Regions from separate parts of the Veillonella criceti genome, predicted to be linked through region 2. Evidence: a T-box and tRNA genes for the amino acid it is inferred to sense, from the RefSeq annotation. Region 2 holds a T-box; the other holds one or more tRNA genes.

Region 1 (8,500 bases), 810 kb from region 2:
CAAGTTACCACATGAATTGTAAGTAACTGGACCGCGGCAACCCATCTTGTATAAACACCAACCAGCTTTAGCCCCTTCATCGTCAAACTTTTCAACAAAGAGCCCCGAATCAAAAAATGGTCGGCGATAACAAGTATCGTGAATGCGATTACCATAGAATTGTTTTGGACGTCCTTCCACATCAAGTGGTGGAATTTCACCAAATAATGCATAATGCATAATCACACCCGTCATAACTTCTGGGATTGGTGGACACCCAGGTACTTTAATAATTTTCTTACCTGAAATGACACTCGAAACTGACACAGTATTCGTAGGGTTTGGTTTCGCAGCCTGTACACCGCCCCAAGCCGCACAGGAACCATATTCAATGATAAATGCAGCCCCTTCAGCGCATTCTTTTAACACATCAACAAAAGGACGACCACCTACCATACAATAGGTACCATTGTCATCAAGAGGTACGCCACCTTCAACAGCTAATACATATTGACCTTTCTTTTCAGTCAATAGTTTATGTAAATGTGCTTCAAAAGGAGCCCCCGCTGCTGCAGCCAATGTGTCATCATATTCTAAAGCAATCATATTCAATACCACATCTGATGCAAATGGCGATGTAGAACGAATAAACGATTCGTCACAACCTGTACACTCATGACCATGTAACCAAATAACTGTTGGCAACTCTTTCGTATCGGCTGCCTCAACAACTTTATTCAATACTGTTGGTGGTAGGCCTAAAATGGCGGTCAAAGCCACACAGGTCTTCATAAATGTGCGGCGACTGAGTTTACGTTCCTGGAACAATTTCCACAGACTATTTGTCTTTTCTTTCACAGGTGGACCCCCCTTGCTTGCAATAACTTTACTGTCCGTTTGTTAAACATTAAATAAATCTTTTATTAAATAGTATTGATAGTATAACACGTTACGGTTTTAATTTCTATAGAATATATCATAAAAACTTGCTATACTCTTGAAAGTTAACTATATACTTTATCGCTTTATTTTATAATGGAGCGAATCAACCCTTCTACAATAGGAGCTGGTTTATACCCAGCAATGCGATCTTTTTCTTTACCATTTTTAAAGCAAATCAATGTCGGAATACCCTGGATATTGTATTTCAAAGCTACGTCTTTGAGTGCTTCTACATCAATGGTTACCACATCAAGATCATCTTTCATATCTTCCGCTAACTTTTCGATTTCAGGATTCATCAATTCGCAAGGTTTGCACCAGGTAGCCCAAAAATCAGCTACCACAACTTTTGAAGAGTCTTTTAACAGGGTCTCCAAAGCTTCTAAACTTTCAATTTTTGTTACTGCCATTACTAATTCCTCCTTATACCATATCCTCTTTGTATACTTTTAATTGTATGATGACGGCGACAATGTTTAGTCAAAAATCAATCATTTTCTTTAAATGATAATGACTAGACAAAATAAAACCGCCCCAAGGAGCGGTTTTAAGCAAGCAATCAATAAGCCGAGTTCTGTTCTGCTTGCGCAGTGGTGATTATCTTTCTAGGCCTATAGTTGCCTATAGGCTCAAGCGGCACAACCCGAAAGGTAGGCGGGCCACCCTTATCCCTTTCCTATTCGGCCTTGCTCCGGATGGGGTTTACCGAGCCAATACATTACTGCATTGCTGGTGCGCTCTTACCGACACCGTTCCACCCTTACCGCTAAAGCGGCGGTTTACTTTTCTGTGGCACTATTCCCTATGGTTACCCACGCCGGACGTTATCCGGCATCCTGCCCTGCGGAGCTCGGACTTTCCTCGAACTTACGCTCGCAATCACCTTTCATACTTGCTACTTAAAGTCTAGCAGATACAAGATATTAGGTCAATTATCTTTTTCTCAAAATTAATATGAACAGATAGCACATCTAAGGATGTCGATTATGCAAAGAAAAAGTCTTTTTGTGTTTCACTGATATGAACAGGAATCGTTGTTATACTCTGTTCTCGTAATTTCATTTCAATATGGGCAGCCAGTAAAGAGGACGCCCCTACTTCCGTACCAAAATGCCCTACATCAGCCACCAAAATGCCCAATTCCTTAGCTAATTGCATATCATGATATTTCACATCACCTGTCACATAAGCCTGTGCACCAGCCTTAGCCGCAGCTTTTATAAATTCAGCACCAGAGCCAGTACAAAGAGCAACGTTAGTAATCGCCGCCACTTTAGCGCCACCAAAACGTGCACGACCTTGCGGAAAAGCAGCTTTTATTAATTCTACAAAGGCTTCCCAGCTTAAAGTATCAGCTAATACACCAAGGCGCCCAATTGTTGCCACCTGTGCTGGCTCAGCTAATCGATATACTTCATAGGCCACTTCCTCATATGGATGAGCTTCTTTCATTGCGTCAAGGACAGTAGCTAATTGAGCTTTAGGAACAATCGTTTCCAACCGATTTTCGGCTACTTTTGTAATTTCACCAACAGCCCCAATATATGGATGTGTTCCTTCTAAAGGTAAAAATGTGCCAGTTCCTTCACTGTGAAATGTACAGTGACTATAATTACCAATATGTCCAGCCCCTGCATCGCCCATAGCGTTTAATACAGCGTCCGTGTGCGTAGTGGGTACAAAAACAACAATTTTATACAGCCCTTCTTCATGGACTTTTTCAAGGCCTGTTACTTGCCCTAGCCCAATTTGAGCCGCTGCTAAATCATTTAGTCCACCAGAAGCAATATCTAAGTTCGTATGCGCACTATAAACAGCTATCTTATGACTAATTAATTTATAAACTAAACGCCCTAATGCGGTATCATCCGTTACTTGTTTTAGACCTTTAAAAATTAGCGGATGATGACTGACAATTAAATTACAGCCTTTAGCGATAGCTTCCTCCACAACTTCATCCGTTACATCAAGGGCTGTTAAAATTCCTGTCACTTCGGTCTGTTGTTGTCCCACCATAAGACCTACATTATCCCAAGATTCTGCTAAATGCGTAGGTGCCAAAGCCTCTACAATGTGACCGATTTGCTTTACGCTAACTGTGGCGCCCCCTTCTTTTACTGTAGTTAACGATTCTTTTGCTACAACTGTTTGTTTTTTATTATCTGTTTGTTCTTTTGCTATGACAATTTGCTCATTCGTTTCATCAAATATCTCATTCATCATAATACCTCCAATTCTGCAATCTCTTTTTCCAACAGTTTATACTTTTCTGTATTTGCTAATTCTTTCGACATATTATCTAAAGCAATCTGACGTAAATAAATAAGTCGCTCTATATACTTACTCCATAATGGCGGGCGTTCCTGTGCTAATAAAGCGCCCACTGACCAAAGTAAGGAATCTAATGGTAACTTTTCATATACATCTTGCATACTTAAGGTTATGTCACTTACATATTCAGGTAATCGTTCGATTTTAACAGCTAATAGTGCTTGATATAGTTTGCCCATATCTTCTACCAAAATTTCTTTTACAATTTTATACTCTTTTTTCACTAAAAATTGTCGCAATTCAGCTTGCCCATTTTGAGGCTGTAATACATAAAAATCTAATAGTTCAGGGCCTGCTTCAATAATATCCCGCATGAGAAAACCACCCATGCCACAAAGTACGGCTCCTTGCAATTCACCAGACTCAGTAACCTGCAAACCGTCGCCCAAACGACAATCAATTCGATCTTCCAGTCCATTAGATTTTACATATGCTTTAGCGGACTCCAATGGCCCCTTGTGCACATCACCCGCTACCACTCGATCAGCACGACCACGTTGTATTAATTCAACCGCTAAATAACCATGATCTGTACCAATATCGGCAATAGCTATTGCTTTAGGTATTAGTGTAAATACCGCTTCTAAACGGTTCGTTAGCTTTTTTATTGTCACAATGACTCCTTTATATAACACTATGTAACATAACACTACATAGCATGACACTATGTAACATAAAACTACTCTTAAATATATTAGTATATCCTTAAGAACAATAAATACGTTAAAATATTTACTGAACATATTGGACCTTTTTATTCACATATTTATTTTACCATAACTAAAAACCGCTTATACAACTATCACGTTGTATAAGCGGTTTATTTTTACAAAAGTTGGTGGGCCCACCTGGGTTCGAACCAGGGACCGACCGGTTATGAGCCGGTTGCTCTACCCCTGAGCTATAGGCCCATAGGGAAATACCGTAGTACTCCACCAAATTATTATACACAAAATAACTTATTGCCGTCAATGAAATTATAAGAAGTCTTTAATTTTATCTCGTTTACCTCGATTACGAAGTTTAGTCAATGCCTTACCTTCGATCTGACGAATACGTTCACGGGTAACATTAAAATGCTGACCCACCTCTTCTAATGTCCGTGGTTTGCCATCTTTTAAACCAAAGCGCAACACTAAAACTTGCTGTTCTCGTTCCGTCAAGCAAGAGAATACATCTTCAATTTGCTCTTTTAACAAGATATAACTAGCAGCATCATCTGGCGCAATAGCATCTTGGTCTTCAATAAAATCGCCCAAATGAGAGTCTTCTTCTTCACCAATAGGTGTTTCTAAAGACACTGGTTCTTGTGCAATTTTTTGAATTTCACGAACACGCTCTACACTGATGCCCATACCTTCTGCAATTTCTTCTGGCAATGGTTCACGGCCTTTATCTTGTAATAATTGACGTGAAATACGAATCAATTTATTAATTGTTTCTACCATATGAACTGGAATACGAATTGTGCGCGCTTGGTCGGCAATAGCCCGTGTAATAGCCTGACGAATCCACCAAGTTGCATAAGTAGAAAACTTATACCCTTTAGTATAGTCAAATTTATCAACCGCTTTAATAAGACCAAGGTTACCTTCTTGAATTAAATCCAAGAATAACATACCACGCCCTACATAACGTTTAGCAATACTAACTACCAAACGTAAGTTAGCATCAATCAATTTTTGTTTAGCCTTTTCGCCAGCACGCATTTCCTTATAGGACGCATCTTCTTTAGCACCCGCTTCAATTTGCTGTGCTAATAAAATTTCCTCATCCGCCGATAACAAGGGAACACGGCCAATTTCTTTCAAGTACATACGCACAGGGTCATCAATATTAACCCCTTCAGGAATACTAAGGTCTAGACTAACCTCTTTAGCTTCCCGTACTTCATCACTGACTTCGTCTTCCTCAATGATATCCTCATCATCATCGGCTACTTCTACGTCGTCTGTAATAACCTCGATATTACTCTTCTGTAATACTTCATACATATCATCTAGCTGTTCTGCCGTAAGTTCCACTTCTTCGTGAAGAGCATCCGTAATTTCCTTACTGGTCAATGCTCCTGCTTTACGTCCTTTTGCTAGTAATTGTTCTATAATTTCTTCTAACCGCGATTTAGTTTGCTTCTTAGCCACAATGCTCTTCCTTTCCTTCATAGTTTCTCAAGTCCATTCCTTGATTAATGCCTGCAAATCTTGACAAAACTTTAATTCTTCTATAAACCGAGCATCCCCTGCCCGATTTAACTGATCTGCTAACACACTATGCGTTTTATATTGATTTCGTAATGACTTCAAGCGCACTGCGCGTATATAGCCATCCAATTGTGCTTCATTAAATTCCGTTTCACCTATAACCATCAGGCGACCGTAAGCACTTCTTTCTTCATCAGTAAGCATTTCCTCCAACGCTGTTTCTTGTAGCGCCCCTGACTTACTGAGAAGTTCCCCTGCTTTTTTAAATAAAGCTTGATACAAAGGATTGGTTATATCCTCCAACGGTAAGTAGGCCTGTACTCGTTGCCAAGCTAACGGATCCGTTATAGCTATAGCTACTAGTCTATCTTCTTCACCTATAGTCGTCGATGATACTGCAGTATCGGGTGTCGACTCAGGCAAATTAATATCGCCTTTTGTTAAATACTGTCTAAACATACGATAAATCGTACTATTATCAAGCCATAAAGGCAATGCCAGTGCCTTCAGATAGTTCTCTCGTTCTATCTGATTACTGGTAACACTAATTAAAGGAAAGACTTCCTCTAAAATTGCCTCTTTACCTTTCGCCGTATTACTATCATGGCTAATTAAAGCGCTATTTAAGTAAAACTCAAATGGCGAAACAGCTTTTGCTACCAGTTCTAAAAAAGCTTCTGGCCCATGGTTGCGCACATAATCATCTGGATCCTTGCCATCGGGCATAGCCACCACACGCACTTTAAATTCCGTATCTTGTAATAGCTCAATAGCTCGACGCGCTGCTTTCTGCCCGGCAGTATCCATATCATAGGCTAATACAACTTCTTCAGCTTGACGAATCAATAATCGTCCCTGATCTTTTGTATACGCCGTCCCCAATGATGCCACTACATTAGTAACACCACGATTATGAGCACCTATAACATCCATATACCCTTCTACTAAAATGACCTGTTTTTTCTCCCGAATAGTTCGGTACGCTTTGTCAAAAGCAAAGAGCATATGACCCTTATTAAATAATTCATATTCTGGTGAGTTTAAATATTTAGGGGTACTATCATCAAGCACACGACCACCAAAGGCAACCACTCTACCCTTGCCATCGCATATGGGAAACATAACTCGATTGCGGAAATAATCATAAATCCGCCCCGTATCATTCTTACGACATAAACCGCATTCAATTAAAATTCTTTCATCAATGCCTCGCTCATGAAACGAACGAAATAATTTGTCCCAATTATTGGGAGCAAAGCCAAGCTGAAAGCGTTCAATCGTTTCTTTAGATAGGCCTCTACTTTGTAAATACTCAAGGCCCGGCTTTCCCATTTCAGTTTGTGTCAAACAATTGTGAAAAAATTTCGCCGCTAATTGATTGACACGGTACAATTCATCACGATGTTCCTTACGTTTCAATTCACCAACAGTCAATTCTTTCTCCGGTAAAGCAATACCAGCTCTATTAGCGAGTTGCTCCATGGCTTCTGGAAAAGACACCCCATTATACTTCATAAGAAAACTTATTGAATTACCAGACTCATGACAACCAAAGCAATAAAAAAAGCCCTTTTCTGGGTTCACACTAAAAGAAGGCGTTTTTTCGTTATGAAAGGGACAACAGCCCCAATAGTTCTTACCTTTCTTTTTTAGTGTTATATGCTCAGAAATCACTGACACAATATCATTTGCGTCTTTTATTTGTTCAATTAATTCAGCATCAAAGTGTCTACTCATCTCTTCACATCCCATAAATAAATTTCTCTGTATATATATTTCTACAAAGGATATTATTTCTCCTGCTATGTCAAGAAGATTTTTTCAAATATCTCTATTTTTAATCTGCAAAATTTTTATGCTGATTTTGCAACAATAAATACATGTCCGCGAATTTTGATTATCTTTTATGATATTCACACGGAAATCTATTGTACTGCTTTTTACTATTAAATTGCAAGACATAAAAAAAGACTACAATTGTCCACCGCCTTATGACCTTTGCCTAAGCGATTACAATTGTAGTCTTTTATTAAACTCTTAAAACATCTAGCTATATGTAGTTAATAAACTCATATACTATGCTCTTATGCACCAATAGTCACGAAAGATAAACGGCAACTACTATTTAGCATAATCTACAACTCTAGTTTCACGAATGATAACCACTTTAATCTGACCTGGATATTCCAATTCAGACTCAATACGTTTAACCATATCGCGTACTAATAATGTGGCTTCTGCTTCATCCACTTTATCTGGTTTAACCATTACGCGGATTTCGCGACCTGCTTGAATAGCGAAACATTTTTCAACACCATCAAAGGACTCGGCAATTTCCTCTAATTTAGTCAAACGTTTCAAGTAATTTTCAAGAGTTTCACGACGAGCGCCTGGACGAGCAGCTGAAATAGCGTCCGCTGCGGCTACCAAGACAGCTTCAACAGATTTAAATTCTTCATCCCCATGATGAGCACCAATACAATTCTGTACCAATACGCTTTCATGGTATTTTTTAGCTACATCAATACCAATTTGTACATGAGAGCCTTCAATTTCATGGTCAAGCGCCTTCCCTAAGTCATGAAGTAAGCCACCTCGTTTAGCTAAGGTTACATCACAGCCTAATTCTGCAGCCATCATACCTGCTAAATGAGCAACTTCAATAGAGTGTTTCAACACATTTTGACCATAACTTGTACGATATTTCAAACGACCTAAAATACGTACAATTTCAGGATGTAAGCCATGTACATCGGCTTCAAAAGTAGCCTGTTCCCCTGCATCTTTAATAACTTGGTCCACTTCTTTACGAGCTTTACCAACCATTTCTTCGATACGGGCAGGATGAATACGACCATCCACAATTAATTTTTCAAGCGCAATACGCGCTACCTCACGACGAATTGGATCAAATCCAGAAAGGATAACTGCTTCTGGGGTATCATCAATGATAAGATCTATACCTGTTAAGGTTTCTAGGGCTCGAATATTACGGCCTTCACGACCAATAATTCGCCCTTTCATTTCATCATTTGGAAGAGCTACTA
Region 2 (8,500 bases):
AAGGAGATTTTGAATTTGTAGATAAAATCTTCGGTGGTGCTGTACCAAAACAATATATTCCAGCTGTTGAAAAAGGGGCAAAAGAAACACTAGATAAAGGCTTGTTAGCAGGTTATCCAATGATTGGTGTAAAAGTGACCTTATTAGATGGGTCATATCATGCGGTAGACTCTTCCGAGTTGGCCTTTAAAGTAGCGGCTGCTCAGGCTCTTAAAAAAGGAGTGCCTCAAGCCAAACCAGTTTTATTAGAACCTGTTTATAATGTCAATGTATTTGCACCTGATAATTTCATGGGCGATATTATGGGTGACTTAAACAGTCGTCGTGGTCGTGTATTGGGCATGGAACAAGGTGAACGGGAAGGAATTACCGTTGTTAAAGCGCAAGTGCCATTTGCCGAAATGCTTGATTATGTAACCGTATTGCGCAGTATGACACAAGGTCAAGGCGTGTTTAATATGGAATTTAGCTCCTATGAAGAAGTGCCGCATAAAACAGCGGAAGGCATTATTGCTAAGTTTGACGGGACTGGTGATGATGAATAGCTAGTACTTGAAACAGTAGTTTGGCGGGACGTTTCAGTATAGTTTACCTTGGCTTGAAGATGTGGCTCATCTAAGTAGAGTTAAAAATAAATAGCCCCAAGCGGGCCAAAGGAGATAATATATATGATATTTGGTAGTGTGAATGTGAATTACAAAGGGTTAGGTTATGCACCTGTATTAGAACGCGTCCTCGATTGGTTAAAAGACACTGATTTAAAAAGTTTAGCAATTGGTCGTCATGATATTGAGGGAGATAATATCTTTGCTTTAGTACAAGAAGTAATCACTAAGAAGTTTGCAGAAACTCGCCCTGAAGCACATAAGCAGTACTTAGATGTGCAGTTTGTTATTGATGGCAAGGAAAAAATGGGCTTTTTACCAGATCGCCAAACTGAACCAGTGGTAGAAGCACATGATGACAAGGATTTGTATTTCTACAAACAGGACTTACCTGATGAAGGCTATATTATTGCTCAATCTGGTTCCTATGCTATTTTCTTCCCTGAAGATATTCATCGCCCTTGTTGCGCAGTCAATGATGAGCCAAGTAAGGTGTTAAAAGTAGTAGTAAAAGTCGCTATGAAATTAGTTGACTAATGGTATAATAAAAGTATAGTTAAAGGCGACCAGTGCTTGCTGGTCGTCTTTATAAATTCATTAGGTAAATAAATGCTATTAATAAAGGAGGGCATGATGGATAGGGATAAAGCAGTAGGGATTGCCCTTACTTTATTTGGTGGTATTTTATGGGGGTTATCGGGCATATCGGCTCAGTTTTTGCAGCAACAACGAGCTATTAGTCCTGAGTGGTTACTGACAGTACGCTTGCTGATAGCGGGAATTGTGACCGTGTTAGCCGCTTTTTATCAAGGACGAGTGCATATTTTTACAATTTTTAAGACACCGAGTCATGTAGTCGGTTTATTTGTATTTGGTTTATTAGGTATGGCCCTTTGTCAGTATGCGTATTTTCGCTCTATTTATTATGCTGGCGCAGGGATTGCTACGGTATTACAATATTTAGCGCCGGCTATGATTGTAGTGTATATGGCGGTTCGTTACTTTACGTTACCAACGTGGGGTGAAGGGATTAGTGTTATATTGGCCATGCTGGGGACGGCTTTGATTGCCTTTCATGGAAATTTTGAATTGGCGGGCATTGACGAAAGAGTATTATTTTGGGGTCTTTTATCAGCAGTGGCTGTAGCGATTTATAGCGTGCAGCCGGTATCACTGTTGCGACGATATGGGACGGGACCTGTAGTTGGCTTTGCCATGTTGTTGTCAGGTCTGGTGACAGCGATGATAGCATCTCCTTTTGATATTCCTGGCGTTTGGGATATGTGGACCTATGTGGGCGTTTTTAATGTGGTTGTATTAGGTACTATTGTTTCCTTTAATGCATATCTGGAAGGTGTTCGTCGTATTGGAGCGGTAAAAGGGTCTGTACTATCTTCTATTGAACCCATTTCGGCGGCTGTATTGAGCTGGTTAGTCTTAGGAAGTGCCTTTATGACCAGTGATATTATTGGCTTTATGTTGATTTTGTCGACTATATTTATCTTGGCAAGAGAGAAACACAATCATTAAAATAGGGGCAAATAGGTTAAACCCATCAGTTCATGAATGACTTGATGGGTTTTGTTTTGGTAAAATATATTGATTAATTTCGATAAAATAGATTGACATATCTAGAAAAAAAGATATAATAAAATTATGAATGATAAACAATTACTTGATATTTTTAAAGTCTTATCTAATGAAAGTCGCTTAAAAATCTTGCAATGGCTCAAAGAACCAACGAAACATTTTCCACCCCAAGGACTTCACGTTCTTGAGGACGACTCATTTAAAGGAGGAGTCTGTGTGGGGAGTATTCAAGATAAGTTAGGCATTTCACAATCCGCAGTATCACATTATTTAGATTTGATGCAGCGAGCAGGATTATTGGAGTCGGCTCGTTATGGTAAATGGACGTATTATCGTCGTAATAATGCAACGATAGAGGCATTCGCGGCGTATGTTGGAACAGAATTATAAGCAAAAAAACAGCCCTAGGGCTGTTTTTTAGTCTAATTTTAAAAATTAGAGAAGTATTTAGGCTTTTAATTTTGTGTATACCCATATGGCGTTAAATAAGAATAGTAAACCAGTGCCCCAGAATAAGGCGGTAAAACCAAATTGTCCCATAAAGAGGGCTCCGCCGACAGATCCCATAAAATAACCTAAAAATTGAGTAGTTTGGTTATAGGAAAAGACTTGCCCAGATAGATGTTTAGGTGAATGGGTTGAAATATAGGTATTTAGGGATGGTAATAAACCAGCAAGACCTAGTCCTGTGAGAAATCGTAAGACGCCTAGTTGCCAGGATGTTGTTACATAGGCTTGTGGAATGGTCATGACGGCTGTATAAATCAGTGAGCCAATAAGAATGCGACGAGGACCAATGCGGTCAATCCATTTGCCCATATAGGAGCTGCTGAGCATTTGCGCAAAGCCCGTAGCTGCAAAGACAGCACCGGCAATGAGCGCAAGGTGTGGTGTATGGGGAGGCATAATTTCATCTAAGTATACGGTGATAATTGGTTGTAATGACATCATAGAAAGAGCGTAAATAAAGGTAGAGGCAGCAATAATAAATAGTTCATGGAGATGGGGTAGTTGATTCTGTAATTCTTTGAAACTATGAGGAACCGTATCAGGTTGTGGCTCAAAGGTTTCGTGAACAAGAAAGAAAATGAGGAGAAAGGCCGCCCCTAAGAAACAGGCAATGACAAAAAAGCTAGTGCGGATACCGAAGGTACTGGCTAAATAACCACCAATCAGAGGCCCTAAGAGTGAGCCAGCTAAGTTAGCTGACGCCAAAACGGATAACGCCCAGCCTGTTTTGTTTTCTGGCGTTTCAGAAGCAACGAGTGTAACGGACGCGGAGAAAAAGCCTGATACGAGACCTTGGACAAATCGAATCAATACAAGCTGTTCTGGTGTTTGGACAAAGCAGATTAACAAATTACATAGCATCATGCCAAAACTAGAGCGCAATAATAAAATTTTACGGCCCCGTCGATCGGCGAGACGCCCCCAAAAAGGGGAAACAAAGGCTACGATAAGATAGGTCACACCCATAGCCAGGCCTGACCAATAGGCGACTTCGTTGGTGGCAGTTACGCCCATATCATGCAAATAAAGTGGTAAGAGTGGTGCTAATTGGCTCATGCCAAGGGCCGATAGAAAAGCACCGAAGAAACAAATATAGTCCGTGCGTAACCAGGCGGGCATAGGCGTCCTCCTTTATGATTGATGGCAAGTCTTAGAGATAATTCATAACGTAAAATATGATTTTATTATACTCTTTTTTAACAAAATATGCAGGATTCAAATAAAGAGAAGACTTTATGGTATTAATAATCATAAAGTTACTTGACAAAACGAAATCCCTTCTCTATACTCTATCTATAACAAACGTTACTATGAGTTGGTCAACTGTCCATGACAGTAAGACTTATTTCTATAACTGTATATGAAATGCGATGACGAAGACGGTCATTTCGGGTAGTTCTCAGCGAGCTGATGTATGGTGTGAGTTCAGCGAATGAAGAGATGACGAATCACTTGGGAGCATATAAATGTTACATTTATCGGTGAGCACCGTTATATGCGTGAGTGGCTCTATTATAGAGTCAGTAGGGTGGTACCACGGACTTATAGCGTTCGTCCCTTCGGGGATGAACGCTTTTTTTATTAGTTGAGAGGAGAGTTTATTATGGATTACGGTAAAACATTACATTTGCCTGCTACAGAATTTCCAATGCGCGGCAACTTACCAAAACGAGAACCAGAATATTTAAAATATTGGGAAGAAAACAAAATTTATGAAAAACGCTTAGAGTTGCGCAAAGGGAACAAGCCATTTGTGTTACATGATGGCCCTCCGTATGCCAACGGCAAACTCCATATTGGTCATGCCCTCAATAAAACATTAAAAGATATTATTATGAAATATAAAACGATGCAGGGCTATTACACACCGTACATCCCTGGTTGGGATACACATGGTTTGCCAATTGAACATGCTGTTATCAAGAATACAGGCCTTAATCGTCATGAAATGAGTCCGCTAGATTTACGTGCTAAATGTAAAGATTACGCATTACAATGTGTAGAAGATCAAAAGAAAGACTTTGTTCGTTTTGGGGTACTTGGTCGTTTTGAAGATCCGTATTTGACGTTGAAACCTGCATTTGAAGTGAAACAGCTTGGTATCTTTGGTGAAATGGCGAAACGAGGCCATATTTACAAAGGTTTAAAAACAGTATATTGGTGTACTCATTGTGAAACGGCCTTGGCAGAAGCTGAAATCGAATATAAAGAAAAGAAATCCTTCTCCATTTATGTGAAGTACGCCTATGTAAATGAGTTAAAACGTACTTTGCCAGCTGATGTAGATACAAAGAAAGCGTATGCTGTTATTTGGACAACAACGCCTTGGACATTACCAGCATCACAAGCGATTTCTGTTAATCCAGAATTAGAATATTCTTGGGTACAAGTGGGTGATGAATACTATTTGATGGCCACTGATTTGGTAGCGAATGCGTTTAAAGATGCTCAAGTGGCTGAATATACAGTTCTTAATACCTTCTCTGGGGCTGATTTAGAATTGGCTACCTTTAAACATCCATTTATTGAACGTGAAGTGCCTGTATTCTTAGGTGATCATGTAACTTTGGAAGCTGGTACAGGTTGTGTTCATACGGCACCGGCTCATGGTGAAGAAGACTTTGGTGTATATCAGACATATAAAAAAGCAGGCAAAGTTGATTTTGAAATCACTTCTTTTGTGGATCCCACTGGTACGTATGTAAGTGCGGTCGATAATGGTCGCTATGGCGATACGGAAGAAGCTTTGGCTGGCAAAGAAATTCATGATGCAGAAGTGCCTATTTTAAAAATTGTAGCGCATAATGGTGCGTTACTTCATAAAGGTAGCTTGCGCCACCAATATGCACATTGCTGGCGTTGTAAAAATCCTGTTATCTACCGTGCTACAGAACAGTGGTTTTCTTCAGTAGATGGCTATCGTAAAGAAGCCCTCGACGTTATTGATAATCAAGTACAGTGGATTCCTAAATGGGGCCATGATCGTATCTATAATATGATTGCTGACCGTGGTGATTGGTGTGTATCTCGTCAACGTGTTTGGGGTGTGCCAATTCCTGTATTCTACTGTAAATCTTGTGGTGATTATGTTATCAATGATGATACCATTAAATCTGTGCAAGCATGGGTAGCTAAAGAAGGCTCTGATGCTTGGTGGAATCATACGGAAAAAGAATTATTGCCAGATGGTTTCACATGCCCTCATTGTGGTCATGATGAATTCCGTAAAGAAACAGATATTATGGACGTTTGGTTTGATAGTGGTTCTTCTTGGTCTGGCGTACTTGAAAATGAAGGACTTGATGTGCCATGTGCTATGTATCTTGAAGGGTCTGACCAACATCGTGGTTGGTTTAACTCATCCTTGTTAACTGGCGTAGCAACGACAGGTAAAGCCCCTTATAATTCAGTATTAACACATGGTTTCGTAGTAGATGGTGAAGGGCGTAAAATGTCTAAATCCGTAGGGAATACAGTGGCACCTTCCGATATCATTGATGTATATGGGGCTGACGTAATGCGCCTTTGGGTATCCTCTGCTGATTATCAAGGCGATGTACGTTTGTCTAAAGATATCGTAAAACAGTTATCTGAAGTCTATCGTAAGATTCGCAACACATTCCGTTTCTTGCTTGGTAATTTGGATGACTTCAATCCAAATACTGACAAAGTTTCCTATGATCAATTATCTGAAATTGATAAATGGGCGCTCCTTCGCTTAGAAGAAGTTCGTCGTAAAGTAACGGAAGCCTATGAAAACTATGAATTCCATATTTTATATCATACAATTCATAACTTCTGCACTGTTGATTTAAGTTCTTTCTACTTAGATGTATTGAAAGATACGATGTATGCAGAAGAAGCAACTTCTGTAGCACGTCGTAGTGCGCAGACCGCTATGTATGAAATTGTAACTACCTTAGTTCGCATGGTAGCACCAGTGCTTTCCTTTACAGCTGAAGAAGTATGGCAATATATGCCTAAAGAAGACGGTATGCGTGAAAGTGTAATGCTTGAAGATTGGCCTATCGGTAATGAAGCACATTATGATGCTGCCTTAGCTGAAAAATGGAGTCAAGTGTTAGCTCTTCGTGGTGAATTAACTAAAGCGCTTGAAACAGCTCGTCAAGATAAAGTTATCGGCCATTCGTTAGATGCTGCTATCACTGTTTATGCTGATGGCGCTGCTTATGAAATGTTAGCACAAGTGAAAGACTTGGCAGCCCTTCTTATTGTGAGTGAAGCGTACCTTGTAGAAGGTCGTAATAATGCACCGGCTGAAGCTGTGGCGACAGAAGAAGGTCACTTGAGTGTAGTTGTAAAACCAAGTGAATTTGAAAAATGTGAACGCTGCTGGATTCATCGTGATACAGTCGGTCAAGATGCTGAACATCCTACCTTATGTCATCGTTGTGCCGATGTGTTAGGTAAATAAAATTCTTGTAAACGATTTTTCTTACTGAAAAGGCGTTGATAGTAAGAAGCCTTTTTAGGCTCCTCTTTTGCTCAAATCTAGATCAAAGATTTAGAAATGTTGCAGGAAGAGGAGCCTTTTTGTATGATATAATAATTATATTGACATATTTCGTTGATTTGATGGAAATTCGTATAGTGATAGCGTACCTTAAGTATTTATAGTATTTATATAGTAATGGAGATGACTATGACAGATAAAATAAATTCCGTAAATATAGATGATCAAGCCGCTATGTTTAAAGCGGCGGAGCAACGAGGCAAAGAAGCAAGTTTACCCACTACAGTAGGTGATTTACAATTAAAAAAGCCGATTAAGTTGATGGTATCCGATGTAGATGGCACCTTGGTAGATATACATAAGCATGTTAGTGATGAAACGGTGGCGGCTGTAAAGGCAGCTATGGTGGCTGGTGTGACAGTAGCTGTAGCAAGTGGCCGTGCGTGGGGTGAAATGGGCGAAGTGATTCACCGTATCCCTGAGATTCATCATTATATTTGCAGTAATGGCGCTCTTGTCTTAGAACAGCATGGCGGTGAAACGACAACCGTATTCCATGAGTCATTCAGTAATGCTGAGGGCTTACGATTATTGGATGCGTTAACTCCTTTTGATGTGTATATTGAAGCGTATAGTGGTAAAGATATTTACGGTGAAACGGAAGGCATGTTAGAATTTGCAAGCACGCTACCACCACATTTAGTACCACTTATGAAAGAAAGTCGCGTCATGGTTCCTAATTTACGAGACCATATTGTAGAAACGGGTATGGATTTAGAAAAGATTCAGTTATTTTATGGTACGGAAGCTAAGAAGAAGGCTATTTTAGATCATTTTAAAGCGGATAATCGATTTGTAATCATTCAATCTAGCGAAGGTAATCTAGAGTTTGTTCAACCAGGAATTAGTAAGGGCCGTGCGGTAGCTGCTTTAGCGGAGTCTTTGGGATATACTGCTGATGAAGTAATGACCATTGGGGAGAGTAATAATGATTTAACTATGCTTGCGTATGCTGGTACATCGTTTGCTATGATGAATGGTGAAACGACAGCTAAAGCGACGGCTAAATTTTTAGCACCTACTAATGATGAAGATGGTGTAGCTCAAATGATTCGGTTGGTTTTAGAAGCAACGAAGGCCTTATAATATATTAGGGGGGCTTCAGAAATATGGGCATAGTAACATTTGTTATTGATGGCAAGCGCTGCGTAAAATGTGGCGCTTGTGCTATGGACTGTCCCGAGCAAATTATTTGTGAACAACCACAGCAATTTTTTATCGGTGAAGGCTGTATTGGCTGTGGTGATTGTTACGAGATTTG

Evidence for each region. The T-box of region 2 lies ahead of ileS (isoleucine--tRNA ligase). A T-box ahead of a tRNA ligase gene usually reads a tRNA of that ligase, here a tRNA-Ile.
Region 1: it has a tRNA-Ile gene. The T-box ahead of ileS (isoleucine--tRNA ligase) is inferred to sense a tRNA for this amino acid. The anticodon was not compared.

Annotation. Positions count from the first base shown of each region.
Region 1 is NZ_UHIO01000001.1:2,175,100-2,183,599, reverse strand. Features, by position in the region: gene DYE54_RS09800 (hydrogenase small subunit) at 1-837, opposite strand, end outside; gene trxA (thioredoxin) at 1,005-1,331, opposite strand; RNA gene rnpB (RNase P RNA component class A) at 1,469-1,817, opposite strand; gene DYE54_RS09785 (Nif3-like dinuclear metal center hexameric protein) at 1,906-3,141, opposite strand; gene DYE54_RS09780 (tRNA (adenine(22)-N(1))-methyltransferase) at 3,141-3,866, opposite strand; tRNA gene DYE54_RS09775 (tRNA-Ile) at 4,089-4,163, opposite strand; gene rpoD (RNA polymerase sigma factor RpoD) at 4,230-5,393, opposite strand; gene dnaG (DNA primase) at 5,421-7,190, opposite strand; gene rny (ribonuclease Y) at 7,575-8,500, opposite strand, start outside.
Region 2 is NZ_UHIO01000001.1:1,364,531-1,373,030, reverse strand. Features, by position in the region: gene fusA (elongation factor G) at 1-545, shown strand, start outside; gene DYE54_RS06200 (NanQ anomerase/TabA/YiaL family protein) at 669-1,142, shown strand; gene DYE54_RS06195 (DMT family transporter) at 1,239-2,135, shown strand; gene DYE54_RS06190 (ArsR/SmtB family transcription factor) at 2,262-2,585, shown strand; gene DYE54_RS06185 (MFS transporter) at 2,643-3,824, opposite strand; T-box leader at 4,067-4,267, shown strand; gene ileS (isoleucine--tRNA ligase) at 4,309-7,140, shown strand; gene DYE54_RS06175 (HAD family hydrolase) at 7,369-8,325, shown strand; gene DYE54_RS06170 (4Fe-4S binding protein) at 8,349-8,500, shown strand, end outside.